2 regions of the Bradyrhizobium sp. AZCC 1693 genome follow, and region 2 is predicted to be linked to the other one. Evidence: predicted binding sites of a transcription regulator. Region 2 holds the regulator's gene; the other holds the start of a gene.
What was found. Region 2 encodes PhoB, which activates phosphate uptake and scavenging genes when phosphate is short. Its sites were predicted from a motif close to TGTCATNNANCTGTCAT; they were not measured.
Positions count from the first base shown of each region.

Region 1: V1293_RS02850 (DUF47 domain-containing protein) is a predicted target of PhoB. The motif match lies at 2,239-2,255, and genes of this name have one in related genera.

Region 1 covers NZ_JAZHSD010000001.1:580,483-588,167, reverse strand. The annotation lists gene V1293_RS02865 (peptide chain release factor 3) at 1-2, opposite strand, end outside; gene sugE (quaternary ammonium compound efflux SMR transporter SugE) at 157-471, shown strand; gene V1293_RS02855 (inorganic phosphate transporter) at 472-1,476, opposite strand; gene V1293_RS02850 (DUF47 domain-containing protein) at 1,553-2,197, opposite strand; gene V1293_RS02845 (branched-chain amino acid ABC transporter permease) at 2,350-3,318, opposite strand; gene V1293_RS02840 (branched-chain amino acid ABC transporter permease) at 3,320-4,207, opposite strand; gene V1293_RS02835 (ABC transporter substrate-binding protein) at 4,297-5,517, opposite strand; gene V1293_RS02830 (ABC transporter ATP-binding protein) at 5,556-6,299, opposite strand; gene V1293_RS02825 (ABC transporter ATP-binding protein) at 6,292-7,047, opposite strand; gene V1293_RS02820 (PAS domain-containing protein) at 7,422-7,685, shown strand, end outside.
Region 2 covers NZ_JAZHSD010000001.1:4,408,645-4,416,329, forward strand. The annotation lists gene V1293_RS21110 (Hsp33 family molecular chaperone) at 1-516, opposite strand, end outside; gene argF (ornithine carbamoyltransferase) at 711-1,649, opposite strand; gene V1293_RS21120 (aspartate aminotransferase family protein) at 1,649-2,857, opposite strand; gene V1293_RS21125 (GcrA family cell cycle regulator) at 3,361-3,870, shown strand; gene phoB (phosphate regulon transcriptional regulator PhoB) at 4,039-4,743, opposite strand; gene phoU (phosphate signaling complex protein PhoU) at 4,754-5,470, opposite strand; gene pstB (phosphate ABC transporter ATP-binding protein PstB) at 5,482-6,303, opposite strand; gene pstA (phosphate ABC transporter permease PstA) at 6,300-7,145, opposite strand; gene pstC (phosphate ABC transporter permease subunit PstC) at 7,147-7,685, opposite strand, start outside.

The sequences.
Region 1 (7,685 bases), 3.8 Mb from region 2:
ATGAGGCTCGAGCGTTTGGCAGGGAAAACCGGGCTAATCAAGCCTCATTTGGTGGTTGCGGAGGCAGCTCACCAGTCCCATATCGGCAGCGGAAGGACGGCCTTCCAATTCACAGCTCATCCGCGGGGACGACCCTGCCTGGTTCGGAGGGTCGTGATGGCCTGGATCGTGTTGTTCGTCGCCGGCCTCATGGAAGTGGGCTGGGCGATCGGCCTCAAATATACTGAGGGTTTCACACGGCTCGTTCCATCCGTCCTGACGCTCGCCTGCATGGCAGGCAGCATCCTCCTGCTCGGTCTGGCCTTGAAAGCGCTGCCGATCGGAACCGCTTACGCGGTGTGGACCGGTATCGGCGCGGTCGGAACGGCTATCCTGGGCATCGCGCTATTTGGTGACCCCGCCACCGTCGCCCGCCTCGCCTGCATCGGGCTGATCGTGGCCGGCATCGTCGGGCTCAAGCTTGTCACCTGATCAGCGCAGCAACAGTGCCGCCCAATAGGTCAGCGCCGCCACGATTGCGGAAGCCGGAATGGTGATCACCCAGGCATAGACGATCGAACTCGCCACGTTCCAGCGCACTGCCGAGACGCGCCGAGCTGCGCCGACGCCGACGATGGCGCCGGTAATGGTGTGGGTCGTGGAGACGGGAACCCCAAGATAGGTCGCCATGAACAGGGTCGCCGCTCCGCCGGTTTCGGCGCAAAAGCCCTGCATCGGCGTCAACTTCGTGATCCGCAGCCCCATGGTGCGGACGATGCGCCAGCCGCCCATCAACGTGCCGAGGCCCATGGCCGCCTGGCAGGAGATCACGACCCAGAACGGGATGTTAAAATCCGCGCCGAGGTGCCCCTGCGAATACAGCAGCACCGCGATGATGCCCATGGTCTTTTGCGCGTCATTGCCGCCATGGCCGAGCGAATAGAGCGACGCTGAGACGAATTGCAAGATGCGGAAAGCGCGGTCGACCGCAAACGGCGTCGAACGTACCGAGAGCCAGGACACGATCGCGACCAGCATCAGTGCCAGCAGAAACCCGACCAGCGGCGACAGCACGATGGCAAGCAGCGTCTTGGTCAGGCCGGTCCAGACTGCGGCCGAAATTCCGGCTTTTGCGATCCCCGCCCCTACCAGCCCGCCGATCAGCGCATGCGAACTGGACGAGGGAATCCCGAGCGCCCAGGTGATCAGGTTCCAGACGATGGCGCCCACAAGTGCCGCGAAGATCACGGTGGCATCGACCACGCTCGGCTCGATGATGCCGGTGCCGATCGTATTGGCGACGTGGAGCCCGAACACCAGGAAGGCGATGAAATTGAAGAAGGCGGCCCAGATCACCGCATATTGCGGGCGCAGCACGCGCGTCGACACGATCGTTGCGATCGAATTGGCGGCGTCGTGCAGCCCGTTGAGGAAGTCGAACAGCAGCGCGACCGCGATCAAGAAGACCAGAATCGGAAGACCCAGGGTGGCATCCACGTGATGGCCCTGCCCTATATCACTTGCTTGAGCATGATCTTGTCGGAAAACCGGTATCCACTTTTCCGGATCATGCTCAGACCTGTTCGATCACGATGGAGTTGATCTCATTGGCGACGTCATCGAAACGATCGGACACTTTCTCAAGATGCTTGTAGATCTCGGCCCCCACCACGAAATCCATCGTGTTGCCGCTGCGATGTTTGAGAAACAGTTCCTTCAATCCGATATCGTGGAGATCGTCGATGCGGCCCTCCAGCTTTCCGATCTCCTCGGTAATGGCGCTCAGCATCGCGACATTGTTTCCGATCGACTGCATCAGCGGCAGCGCGCGACCGACCAGATTGGCGCACTCGACCAGCAGGGTCCCGATCTCGCGCATCGGCGGCTCGAAAGTGCGGACCTCGAACAGCACCACCGCCTTTGCGGTCTGCTGCATCTGGTCGATCGCGTCGTCCATCGACGTGATCAGGTTCTTGATGTCACCGCGGTCGAACGGGGTAATGAAAGTGCGGCGGACCGCGGTCAGCACCTCGCGGGTAATGCCGTCGGCGTCATTTTCGAACTGGTTGACGCGCTGGCAGAACACCGGCGTTTCGTCGCCGCCGCGCAGCATGTCCTGAAGCGCCAGCGCCCCCTGCACGACCGTCTGGGCGTGGCGAGCAAACAGGTCAAAAAAACGCTCCTCCTTGGGCAAAAAGGCACGAAACCAGCGCAGCATGGGCATTTTTCCGTCGTTCAGAAACGGCCGCCCAGGCGGCCTGTCACAAAGCTGTCATAGACCATTCGAGGGAAAAACGCGCCACGAGGCGACTCGGGAACCGGGTCATCCACCGCTTTGTGAAGCCGAAAACTGCGCCAAAACCGGCCTTTTTACAGGGATCGGCGCAAATAATGCGCGATCTCGCCGATCACGCCACGGCGGAAGGTCAGCACGCAGGCGACGAAGATGACGCCCTGGATCACCGTCACCCACTGGCCGAACCCGGCCAGATATTGCTGCATGGCGATGATGACGAAGGCGCCGACAACAGGGCCAAAGATGGTGCCGAGGCCGCCGACCAGCGTCATTAGCACGATTTCACCCGACATCGTCCAGTGCACGTCGGTCAGCGAAGCATTTTGTGCCACAAACACCTTTAGCGAACCGGCAAAGCCCGCGAGCGTGCCGGACAGGATGAAAGCGAGCAGCTTGTACTGGTCGGTCTTGTAGCCCAGCGAGATCGCGCGCGGCTCATTCTCGCGGATCGCCTTCAAGACCTCGCCGAACGGCGAGTTGATGGTGCGGTAGATCAGCAGAAAACCGCCGAGGAAACCGGCCAGCACGACGTAGTAAAGCACCGTCGGCCTGGCGAGATTGAAGATGCCGAACAGGTAGCCCTGCGGAATGCCCTGAATGCCGTCTTCGCCATGGGTGAACGGCGCCTGCAGGTAGATGAAGTAAAGCAACTGCGACAGCGCCAGCGTGATCATCGAGAAGTAGATGCCCTGCCGGCGGATCGAGATGAAGCCGGTGACGACGGAGAGCGCGGCGGCGCCGGCGACGCCGACCAGAATTCCGAGTTCTGGCGACAGACCCCACACCTTGAGCGCATGCGCCGTGCAGTAGCCCGCGGTGCCCAGAAACATCGCGTGGCCGAACGACAGCAGGCCGCCATAGCCGATCAGCAGGTTGAACGCGCAGGCGAGCAGCGCGAAGCACAGGGCCTGCATCACGAAGAACGGGTAGATGCCGGTCAGTGGCACAAGCCCCAGCAGCACCGCCATCGCCGCGAATACGATCATTTCGTCGCGCATCGCGCGCGGCGTTAACGGCAGTGTGTCGTCAGTCAATGCGCTCATGTCAGGCCGCCCGTCCGGTCAGTCCCGTTGGCTTCACCAGTAACACCAGCACCATCAGGACAAACACCACGGTGTTGGAAGCCTCGGGATAAAAATACTTGGTCAGTCCTTCGATCACGCCGAGCGCAAATCCGGTGATGATCGATCCCATGATCGATCCCATGCCGCCGATCACCACCACCGCGAACACGACGATGATCAGATCGGCGCCCATCAGCGGCCGCACCTGGTTGATCGGCGCCGACAACACGCCGGCCAACGCGGCCAGGCCGACGCCGAGCCCGTAAGTCAGCGTGATCATCCTGGGCACGTTGATGCCGAACGCGCGCACCAGGGTCGGATTTTCGGTCGCGGCGCGCAGGTAAGCCCCAAGCCGCGTCTTTTCGATCAGGTACCAGGTCGCGATGCAGACCACGAGCGAGAAGATGACGACCCAGCCACGGTAGACCGGGAGGAACATGAAGCCGAGATTCATGCCGCCCTGCAGCCCGCGCCATTCGCCGATCTGTGGGTAATCGGGAATCGCATAGGGCAGCCCGGACGAGCCGAAATAGTTCTGGAACACGCCCTGCACGATCAGCGCGATGCCGAAGGTCAGCAACAGACCATAGAGGTGGTCGAGGCCGGCCAGCCATTGCAGCATGGTCCGCTCGAGGATCATGCCGAAGATGCCGACCACGATGGGAGCGACGAGTAACGCCCACCAGTAGCCGATGCCGGTGAGGTTCAGCAGGAAATACGCGCAGAACGCGCCCATCATGTAGAGCGCGCCATGGGCGAAATTGATGATGTTGAGCATGCCGAAGATCACGGCGAGCCCGAGACTGAGCAGCGCGTAGAACGATCCGTTGATCAGTCCCACCAAAAGCTGGGCGTAAAGAGCTTGCATCGGTTTCGCACTCAATCTCGTTTAAGACGCGGAATCGCGTGGGGACGCGAGAGGAGGCCCGCCGGCGCGGCGCCGGCGGGCCATCGTTGTTACTTCTTTACCAGCGGACAGGCGCTTTCCGAAAGCGGCCGGAAGGCCTGGTCGCCCGGGGTGGTTCCGACCAGCTTGTAATAGTCCCACGGCCCCTTGGATTCCGAAGGCTTCTTGACCTCGAACAGGTAGGCGGGATGAAGCTTGCGGCCGTCGGCGCGGATCGTGCCCTTGCCGAACAACGGGTCGTCTGTCGGCGCCTCCTTCATTTTCGCCACCACCTTGACGCCGTCATGCGGATTGCCGCCCATCGCATCGATCGTCTTGAAATAGTGGATCAGGCCCGAATACACGCCGGCTTGCACCATGGACGGCATTGCCTTGTTCTTCATGCGCTCGGAGAAGCGCTTGGAAAACGCGCGGGTGCCGTCGTTCAAATCCCAGTAGAAGGTTTCCGTGAAATTCAGCCCCTGAGCCACCTTGAGGCCGAGGGAGTGAACGTCATTGATGAACAGCAGCAGTCCAGCGAGTTTCTGGCCGCCCGCAACGATGCCGAACTCCGCGGCCTGCTTGATGGTGTTGGTGGTGTCGCCGCCGGCGTTCGCCATGCCGATAATCTTGGCCTTGGAAGCCTGCGCCTGCAGCAGGAACGAGGAGAAGTCCGACGAATTCAGGGGGTGCCTGACGGTGCCTATAACCTTGCCGCCCGATTTAACAACGACCGCAGCGGTGTCGCGCTCCAGCGCATGGCCGAACGCGTAGTCCGCGGTCAGGAAGTACCAGGTATCGCCGCCGGCTTTTACCAGCGCCTGCCCGGTGCTGTTGGCGAGCATGTAGGTGTCGTAAACCCAATGAATCGTGTTCGGCGAGCACTGGGCATTGGTGAGGTCCGACGTCGCCGCGCCGGTATTGATCATGATCGCGTTCTTTTCCTTCACCAGATTGTTGACCGCCAGCGCGACGCCGGAGTTCAGCACATCCACGAAGATATCGACCTTCTCAACATCGATCCATTGACGCGCGACGGTGGTAGCGATGTCGGGCTTGTTCTGGTGGTCGGCGGAGACGATGTCGATCTTCCAGCCCTTGGCCGCGAGCCCGGAATCCTCGACCGCCATCTGCGCCGCCAGCGTCGAGCCGGCGCCGCCAAGGTCGGAGTAAAGTCCGGAATTGTCGGTGAGCACGCCGATCTTGACGGTCTTGTCCTGCGCCATGGCGCCGCCGCCGGCGGCAAGCGCGAGCGCCGTGCCGAGGAAGAGAGCTGAAATCCGATGTTTCATAGTATCTCCATTAATCAAGAGTGCAGCCGTAGTACCGATTAAACGCCGAGATAGGTGTGGAGCTTGTCCATATTGGCCGACAGCTCCGAATTCGCAAAACCGTCGATGACCTTGCCGTGCTCGACGATGTAGTAGCGGTCGGCCACCGTCGAGGCGAAGCGGAAATTCTGCTCGACCAGCAGGATGGTGAAGCCTTCCGACTTCAGCCGCGCGATGGTGTGGCCGATCTGCTGGATGATGACGGGCGCGAGCCCCTCGGTCGGCTCGTCCAGCATCAGGAAGCGCGCGCCGGTGCGCAGGATTCGCGCGATCGCGAGCATCTGCTGCTCGCCGCCCGAAAGCTTGGTGCCCTGGCTGTTGAGGCGCTCCTTCAGGTTCGGAAACAATTCGAAGATCTGGTCGAGCGACAGCCCGCCGTTGCGCACGATTGGCGGCAGCAGCAGGTTTTCGCGCACGTCGAGGCTTGCGAAAATGCCACGCTCCTCGGGGCAGAACGCGATGCCCTGGCGTGCGATCCTGTCGGACGAGGCGCGGATGATCTCATCATTGTTGAAACGGATCGAACCGGTACGCTTGCCGATAATTCCCATCACCGACTTCAGCGTCGTGGTCTTGCCGGCGCCGTTGCGGCCGAGCAGCGTGACCACCTCGCCGGCCTTCACATTGAAGTTGATGCCGTGAAGGATGTGGGATTCGCCGTACCAGGCCTGCAGGTCGGAGACGGAAAGAATTTCCGCGCCCGCCGGTTTGGCGGCAGCTTCGGCCATTTTCAACTCAGGCATGACCGGCCCCCAGATAGGCTTCCTTGACGCGTTCGTCCTTGGACAGTTCAGAATAATTGCCTTCGGCCAGCACCTGCCCGCGGGTCAGCACCGTGATGATGTCGGACAGGTTGGCCACCACCGAGAGATTATGTTCGACCATCAGGATGGTGTACTTCGCCGAGATCCGCTTGATCAGCGCCGCGATCTTGTCGATGTCCTCGTGCCCCATGCCGGCCATCGGCTCGTCGAGCAGCATCATCTCGGGATCGAGCGCCAGCGTCGTCGCGATCTCGAGCGCGCGCTTGCGCCCGTAAGGCATCTCGACTGCCGGCGTGTTGGCGAACTCGCTTAAGCCGACGTCGTTCAACAGGTCATGGGCGCGGCCATTGAAGCGGTCGAGCACGCTCTTGGAGCGCCAGAAATCGAATGAGCTTCCATGCTGGCGCTGGAGCGCGACACGGACATTCTCCAGCGCCGTCAGGTGCGGAAACACCGCTGAAATCTGGAACGAACGCACCAGCCCAAGGCGGGCCACGTCGGCCGGCTCCATCGCGGTGATATCCTGTCCCTTGTACAGGATCTGGCCTGCCGACGGCCTCAAGAACTTGGTCAAGAGGTTGAAGCATGTCGTCTTGCCGGCGCCGTTAGGGCCGATCAGCGCATGAATGCTGCCGCGGCGCACCCTCAAAGCGACATCGCGAACGGCGAAGAAACCCGCGAATTCCTTGGTCAATCCGTGGGTTTCGAGAATGAACTCATCAGCCAAACAAATTTCCCCCGTCAGCCGTCTCCGCGAGTTCGCTCGCGCGCGGCCAATTTTTCCCTGTACGGGCAGGCTCTCCTGGACGTCCTGGAAATCGTCCCGAACCCGCCGCCTCCGGGCCGGAATATGCCGTCAACGCGATGGATTAGGCAAGGCGGAAAGCAGTCACGGCCAAAGCAGGCGCGCCGGTTCCGCATGCGCCATAAGTCGAATTGCCCGGCTCACCCGGCACAGCCGGCGCGCCGCCCACTTTCGACCGCAACCTTCTCTCCGGCAAGCCATCGTTAACGGTGTTCTGCTGCAATCAGGCGCTTTCACATAATATTTCCGCCTCAGCCCGCATCATCACGCGATTTAGATAGCCAGGAATTGCCGCCTTGGAATTTGAAAGCGCCGGACCGTCGGTCGTCAAATCTATCAAGCAGCGCGACCTGCTGAACACCTGGCTGCGGCTATACGCCCGCAACCAGTCGATCCCCCGCATGTTGGAATACCAGCCGGCGCGGATCGAGGACGAACTTCCAGACCTGGTATTCTACACCGTCGACACGCAGGCTGAGCCGCCGCGCCTGACCATCGAGAGCGACGGCACGCGGATGTCGACAGCTTATGGGAATACCGGCAAGGGCCGCTATCTTGAC
Region 2 (7,685 bases):
CGGGATCTGTTCGGAGCGCAGGAAATATTCATGCGCGGCATCTTCCAGGCTGCCGCCGTCGAGCGCCACCAGTCCCTGGTAGCGGCTCATGTCCTGTCCCTGGTCGATGGTCATGGCGAGATGACCCTTGCCGAGCAGCGTGCCGGAATCCTGGCCGTCCTTCAGCCGCCTCACGTCATAGCGCGCATAGGCGCGCAGACGGTCGGGCGCCTGGAAATCGACGATCAGGAACGACACCGGGCCATCGGTCTGCGTCTGCATGATGAAGCGGCCTTCGAATTTCAGCGCCGAGCCGAGCAGCGTCGCCAGCACGATCGCCTCGCCGAGCAGCTTGCCGACAGCAGGCGGATAATCGTGCTTGGTCAGGATATCGTCGAGCGCGGGGCCGAGCCGGGTCAGCCGGCCGCGCAGGTCGAGCTCGGCGACCTCGAACGGCAGCACCGCGTCATCGACGGGAACGGACGAGGGCGCGCGAACGGGCGCCTCGGTGATTTTGATGTCTGATTGTGAATCCATGGCGCTTTATCTGGGGGCTAAGAGGGAAAATTGAAGGGGGTCGAAGAGGGCGAAACCATCTCCACGAGTCGTCCCTGCGAACGCAGGGACCCATAGCCACAGGGCGCAATTGTGAAGCACGGCGTCTACCACACTGCAGTAATCGAGAGATCACGCGGTATGGGTCCCTGCGTTCGCAGGGACGACGGAGAAGGCTACGCCACTTCGTTAAAACACCACGCCAGGATGCCCTTTTGCGCGTGCAGGCGATTTTCGGCCTCGTCGAACACCACCGATTGCGGGCCGTCGATCACCTCGTCGGTGACCTCCTCGCCGCGATGCGCGGGCAGGCAGTGCATGAAGATCGCGTCCGGCTTGGCCAGCGACATCAGCTTCTCGTTGACCTGATAGGGCTTGAGCACGTTGTGGCGATGCTCGCCGTCCTTGTCGCCCATCGAAACCCAGGTGTCCGTGACGACGCAATCGGCGCCGCGGACGGCAGCCTCGGGATCGTTGCCGAGCACGATGGGCGCTTGCGTCGCCTTGATCCAGTCCTTCATCGCCTTGTTAGGCGCGAGCTGCGGCGGGGTCGCGACATTGAGCTGGAACTTGAAACGCTCGGCCGCGTGCGCCCATGACGCCAGCACGTTGTTGTCGTCGCCGGTCCAGGCCACGGTCTTGCCCTCGATCGGCCCGCGATGCTCCTCGAAGGTCATCAAGTCGGCCATCACCTGGCAGGGATGCGAGCGCCGCGTCAGCCCGTTGATCACGGGCACGGTGGCGTGCGCGGCCAATTCCAAAAGCGCGTCGTGATTGAGGATGCGGATCATGATCGCATCGACATAGCGCGACAGCACGCGCGCGGTATCGGCGATGGTCTCGCCGCGGCCGAGCTGCATCTCGGCGCCGGTCAGCATGATGGACTCGCCGCCGAGCTGGCGCATGCCGACGTCGAACGACACCCGCGTGCGGGTCGACGGACGTTCGAAGATCATTGCCAGCGTCTTGCCTTCGAGCGGCTTCCTGCCCTTTTCACCAAGTTTTTCTTGCGCCTTGAGCTTCGCCTTCATGTCGGCACCCAAGGCCAGCATGTTGCGCAACTCCGTTGGCGGCAGTTCGCTGATGTCGAGGAAATGACGGACGGACTTGCTCATCACCCTGCCGCCTTCTTCAACTGATTACCCGACAGCGCGACGCAGGCGCGCTCGAGCATCTGAACGGACTCGTCGATCTCGGCCTCGGTCACGATCAACGGCGCCAGGAACCGCACCACATTGTCGCCGGCGCCGACGGTGAGCAATTTCTCGCCGCGCAGTGCATTGACGAGGTCGCCCGACGGCACCACGGCCTTGACGCCCACCAGGAGTCCCTCGCCGCGCACTTCCGAGAGCACGGCGGGATAACGATCGACCACGGAGGCCAGTTTCTGCTTCAGCAGCAGCGACATCTTCTGCACGTGATCGAAGAAGCCGGGCTTCAACATCACGTCGAGTACAGCATTGGCGGCCGCGATCGCCAGCGGATTGCCGCCAAAGGTCGAGCCGTGCGAGCCCGGCGTCATGCCGGAAGCGGCTTCCGCGGTGGCAAGCACTGCGCCGATCGGAAAGCCGCCGCCGAGCGCTTTCGCCAGCGACATCACATCCGGCGTCACGCCGACGCGCTTGTAGGCGAAGAGATCGCCGGTGCGGCCCATGCCGGTCTGCACCTCGTCGAACGCCAGCAGCAGGCCGTGCTCGTCGCAGAGCTGGCGCAGCGCCTTGAAGAAGGATTGCGGCGCCGAGCGCACACCGCCCTCGCCCTGCACCGGCTCGATCAGAATGCCCGCGGTGTGCGGCCCGATCGCCTTCTTCACCGCTTCGAGATCGCCGTGCGGCACCTGGTCAAAGCCGTCCATCGGCGGCCCAAAACCTTCGAGATATTTGGCGGAGCCGGTTGCGGCGAGCGTGCCGAGCGTGCGGCCGTGGAACGCGCCCTCGAAGGTGATGAGCCGATAGCGTTCGGGATGACCCTTGGAGAATTGATAGCGGCGCACGACCTTGATCACGCCTTCCATCGCTTCCGCACCGGAATTGCAGAAGAACACGAGGTCGGCAAAGCTCTGTTCGCACAACCGCGCGGCAAGCTTCTCGCCATCCGGGCTCTTGAACAGGTTCGACATGTGCCAGAGTTTTGTCGACTGTTCCTGCAGCGCCTTGATCAGATGCGGATGGCAGTGACCCAGCGCATTGACCGCGACGCCCGAGGTGAAGTCGAGATAGCGCTCGCCATTGGTCGCGGTCAGCCAGCAGCCCTCGCCGCTTTCGAAGCCGAGATCGACCCTGGCAAAGACGGGGAGCAGATGCGACGTGGCGCTATTGGTCATGGCGATCACAAAAGGTTTGCACTGAAGGTAAGACCTGCCGCGGAGCACACGCGTGCATTGGCGCGAACGCGGCAACGGCCGGTCTTGCGAAAACGAAACGTGCCGCCTCTTAAGGGCGGCACGTGCGAGGTATTCTATGTGGGCGGGGGGCGCTGTCAACACGCCACGAAGCCGCCTTTCCTGCACCGCAAGATTAAGGAAATCCGTAAGATTGCGGTGTGGTGGAAAACACGCAGTGCAATGCCTAGATGTCGGAACATGTGGACGCGCGGGCCCGGACTCTTGCGCCCGAGTCACGCCATATTGTAGCGTTTGGGCTGTCGGGTACGACATCTCGTGCGGCAGTTCTGATCCCTAGAGTCCATTTTGTACGGCGTAAACGTTCGGGCGCGGTTTTCGCGCCCGGCGAGGGCTAAGGGATTCTGACCGCAGGGATTTTTGAGACGAATGACGTCGCCAGCGCTGCCCCTGATTGGCCGGCGCGATGCGAAGGGAAGAATGCGATGACGGTATTGACCTGGTCCGACGATCGCGTCGAGCAACTGAAAAAGCTCTGGGAAGCCGGATTATCGGCCAGCCAGATCGCCGCGGAACTCGGAAATGTGACGCGAAACGCTGTGATCGGCAAAGTGCACCGGCTGGGCCTGTCCGGCCGCGCCAAGAGCCCCTCCTCGGCGGCCCCGCGGCAGCGCAAGGCGCGCCCGGCGCAACAGATGATGCGGGTGTCGCGCCCGGTCTCGCGCGGCAACACCGCGCTTGCGCACGCCTTCGAGGTCGAGATGGAGCCGGATCCGATCGCCTTCGACAACGTGGTGCCGATGAGCCAGCGGCTGTCGCTGCTCGAACTGAACGAGGCGACCTGCCACTGGCCGGTCGGCGATCCCTCGAGCCCGGAATTCTTCTTCTGCGGCGGCAGGGCGCTTACCGGCCTGCCCTATTGCGCGCACCACTCGCGCATCGCCTATCAGCCCGCCGCCGACCGGCGGCGGCAGGCGCCGAAGCAGACAAGGTAAGGGCACGCGGCAGCAGTTGTCGTCCCTGCGAACGCAGGGACCCATAACCACAGGCGTTCGTGGTTATGTCACGCTGGGGCTCCAGCGCATTTCAACAATCGAGATTTGTGGTTATGGGTCCCCGCGTTCGCGGGGACGACGATGGAGTGCGGGTGACGCGCTGGAGCCTTACGGCTCCACCTTCGCAAACCGGTCATCCAGCGCATAACCCGCGCCGCGCACGGTGCGGATCGGGTCCTGCTCGCGGCCGGGATTGAGCAGTTTGCGCAGACGGCCGATATGGACGTCGACGGTGCGCTCGTCGATATAGATGTCGCGGCCCCAGACGCTGTCGAGCAATTGCTCGCGGCTGAAGACGCGGCCGGGATGTTCGAGGAAAAATTCCAGCAAGCGGTACTCGGTCGGGCCGAGATCGATCTGGCGGCCCGAACGCGCGACGCGGCGTTTCTCGCGATCCAGTTCGATGTCGCCATAGGTGAGCACCGTGGCGAGCCGCTCGGGGCTTGCGCGCCGCAACAGGCCCTTCACCCGCGCCAGCAGTTCCGGCACCGAGAACGGTTTTACGATGTAATCGTCGGCGCCGGTCGCCAGGCCCCGCACCCGCTCGCTCTCCTCGCCGCGTGCCGTGAGCATGATGATCGGCAATTGCTTGGTCTCCGGCCGGGCGCGCAGGCGGCGGCAGAGCTCGATGCCGGACAGCCCCGGCAGCATCCAGTCGAGCACGACGAGATCGGGCACGCGCTCCTTCAGCCGCGTATCCGCATCGTCGCCGCGGCCGACGGTTTCGACCTCATAGCCTTCGGCGTCGAGGTTGTAGCGCAACAGCGTGGTCAGCGCTTCCTCGTCCTCGACCACCATAATGCGCGCGCTCATTCTGCTGTCCTCAAGTGTTCGGTACGGTGGTGGCAAACGTCGTCATGTCGCCCTTCGGGCGCTCGTCGAGCATCTGCTGACCCTCGATCATGTAGAACACGGTTTCGGCGATGTTGGTGGCGTGATCGCCGATCCGCTCGATGTTCTTGGCGCAGAACATCAAATGAATACAGAACGAGATGTTGCGCGGATCTTCCATCATGTAGGTCAGGAGTTCGCGGAACAGCGAGGTGCAGATGGCGTCGACTTCCTCGTCGCCCTTCCACACCGCCATCGCCGCCGGCAGATCGTGCGCCGCATAGGCGTCCAGCACCGACTTGACCTGCGACAGCACCAGGTCGGTCATGTGTTCGAGGCCGCGCATCAGCTTGAGCGGCTGGAAATCGTTCTCCAGCGCCGCGACGCGCTTGCCCATGTTCTTGGCGAGGTCGCCGATCCGTTCCAGATCGGTGGCGACCCGCATGGCGCCGACGATTTCGCGCAGGTCGATCGCCATCGGCTGGCGGCGGGCGATGGTCAGCACCGCGCGTTCCTCGATCAGATGCTGCAGGCGGTCGATCTCGACGTCGGCGGCGACGACGCGCTTGCCAAGCGCTACGTCGCGACGGACCAGCGCGTCGACGGATTCGGTGATCATGCGCTCCGACAGGCCACCCATCTCGGCGACGAGACGGGTCAGTTCCTGGAGATCGCTGTCGAACGCCTTGGCGGTGTGTTCAGAACCCATGTGTTATCTCCTCAACCAAAACGGCCGGTGATGTAGTCCTGCGTGCGGCGATCGCCGGGCGAGGTGAAAATCTTGCTGGTGTCGTCGAACTCGATCAGTTCACCGAGATACATGAAGGCGGTCTTGTCGGAGACGCGGGCCGCCTGCTGCATGTTATGGGTGACGATCGCGATGGTGTAGTCCTCCGCCAGTTCCTGGATCAGCTCCTCGATCTTGGCGGTCGAGATCGGATCCAGCGCCGAGCACGGCTCGTCGAACAGGATCACCTCGGGCCGTACCGCAACCGTGCGGGCGATGCAGAGCCGCTGCTGCTGGCCGCCGGACAGCGACAGGCCGCTTGCATTCAGCTTGTCCTTGACCTCGTTCCACAGCGCGCCGCCGCGCAGCGCCTTCTCGACCCGGCCGTCCATCTCGGACTTGGAGATCTTTTCGTAGAGGCGGATACCGAAGGCGATGTTTTCGTAGATCGTCATCGGGAACGGCGTCGGCTTCTGGAACACCATGCCGACGCGGGCCCGCAGCAGATTGAGGTCGAGCTTGGGGTCGAGGATGTTGGTCTGGTCGAGCATCAATTGACCGGTCGCCTTCTGGCCGGGGTAGAGATCGTACATCCGGTTGAAGATCCGCAGCAGCGTGGATTTGCCGCAGCCGGACGGGCCGATGAAGGCGGTGACGCGGTTTGTGCCGAGCGTCAGGTTGATGTTCTTCAGCGCATGGTGCTCGCCATAGTAGAAGTTCAGGCCGCGCGCGGTCACCTTGGGCGCAGCCTCGGGCAGCGCCACCTGCGGAACGGGCCCGCTCGCGGAACTCACGGATACGGAGAGATCGGTCATTTGGATGTCCTCTCGGCGCCGAGAATGCGCGCGCCAATATTCAGGGCAAGTACGGTGAGCGTGATCAGCAAGGCCCCGCTCCAGGCGAGCTGCTTCCAGTAGACATAGGGGCTCTGCACGAAGTTGTTGATGGTGACGGGCAGGTTCGCCATCGTCTTGGTCATGTTCAGGCTGAAGAACTGGTTGGACAGCGCGGTGAACAGCAACGGCGCGGTCTCGCCGGCGACTCGGGCGGTGGCCAGCAGCACGCCGGTGATCAGGCCCGACCGCGCGGCACGATAGGCGATCCGCCGGATCACCAGCGAACGCGGCAGGCCGAGCGCGGAGGCCGCTTCGCGCAACGGGTTGGGCACCAGTCCCAGCATGTCCTCGGTGGTGCGGACCACCACGGGGATCACGATCACGGCCAGCGCCAGACAGCCGGCGAAGGCCGAGAACCCGCCCATCGGCACCACGATGGCGCCGTAGATGAACAGGCCGATGATGATCGAGGGCGCGCTGAGAAGAATATCGTTGATGAAGCGGATCACCGAGGTCAGCTTGTCGTGCTTGCCGTATTCGGCGAGATACGTGCCGGCGAACAGGCCGAGCGGCGCGCCGATGCCCACCCCGATCACGGTCATCATGATCGAGCCGATGATGGCGTTCCGAAGCCCGCCCTCGGTCGATCCGGGCGGCGGCGTATCCTGGGTGAAGACGGCGAGGTTGACGCCGGAAAGGCCGTTGTAGAACAGCGTGAACAGGATCAGCGCGAGCCATGTCACGCCGAACAAAGCGGCGCCGACGCACAGCGCGCGGATGATGGTGTCGAAGCGGCGGCGGGAGGCGTAGATCGGGTTCATGTCAGTTCCCCGCCTTCTTTTCCAGCCGCAGCAGCATCAGCCGCGCCGCGGCGAGCACGAAGAACGTCAGCACGAACAGCAGTAGCCCAAGCAGGATCAGGCCGGACTGATGCAGGCCATCGCTTTCGGCGAACTCGGAAGCGATGGCGGCCGAGATCGTGGTGCCCGGCGCGAAGATCGAGGACTGGATCTTGAACGAATTGCCGATGATGAAGGTCACCGCCATGGTCTCGCCGAGCGCGCGGCCGAGCGCCAGCATAATGCCGCCGATCACGCCGACCCGGGTGTAGGGAATGACGACGTTGCGGACGACTTCCCAGGTGGTGCAGCCGACGCCATAGGCGGCTTCCTTCAAAACCGGCGGCACCGTCTTGAACACGTCGACCGAGATCGAGGTGATGAAGGGCAGCACCATGATCGCCAGGATCAGCGACGCGTTGAACAGGCTGAGATAGGACGGGGGACCGGCGAAGATTGTGCCCAGCACCGGAACGCCGTCGAACACGCTGATCATGAACGGCTGGAAGGTGTTGGCCAGGA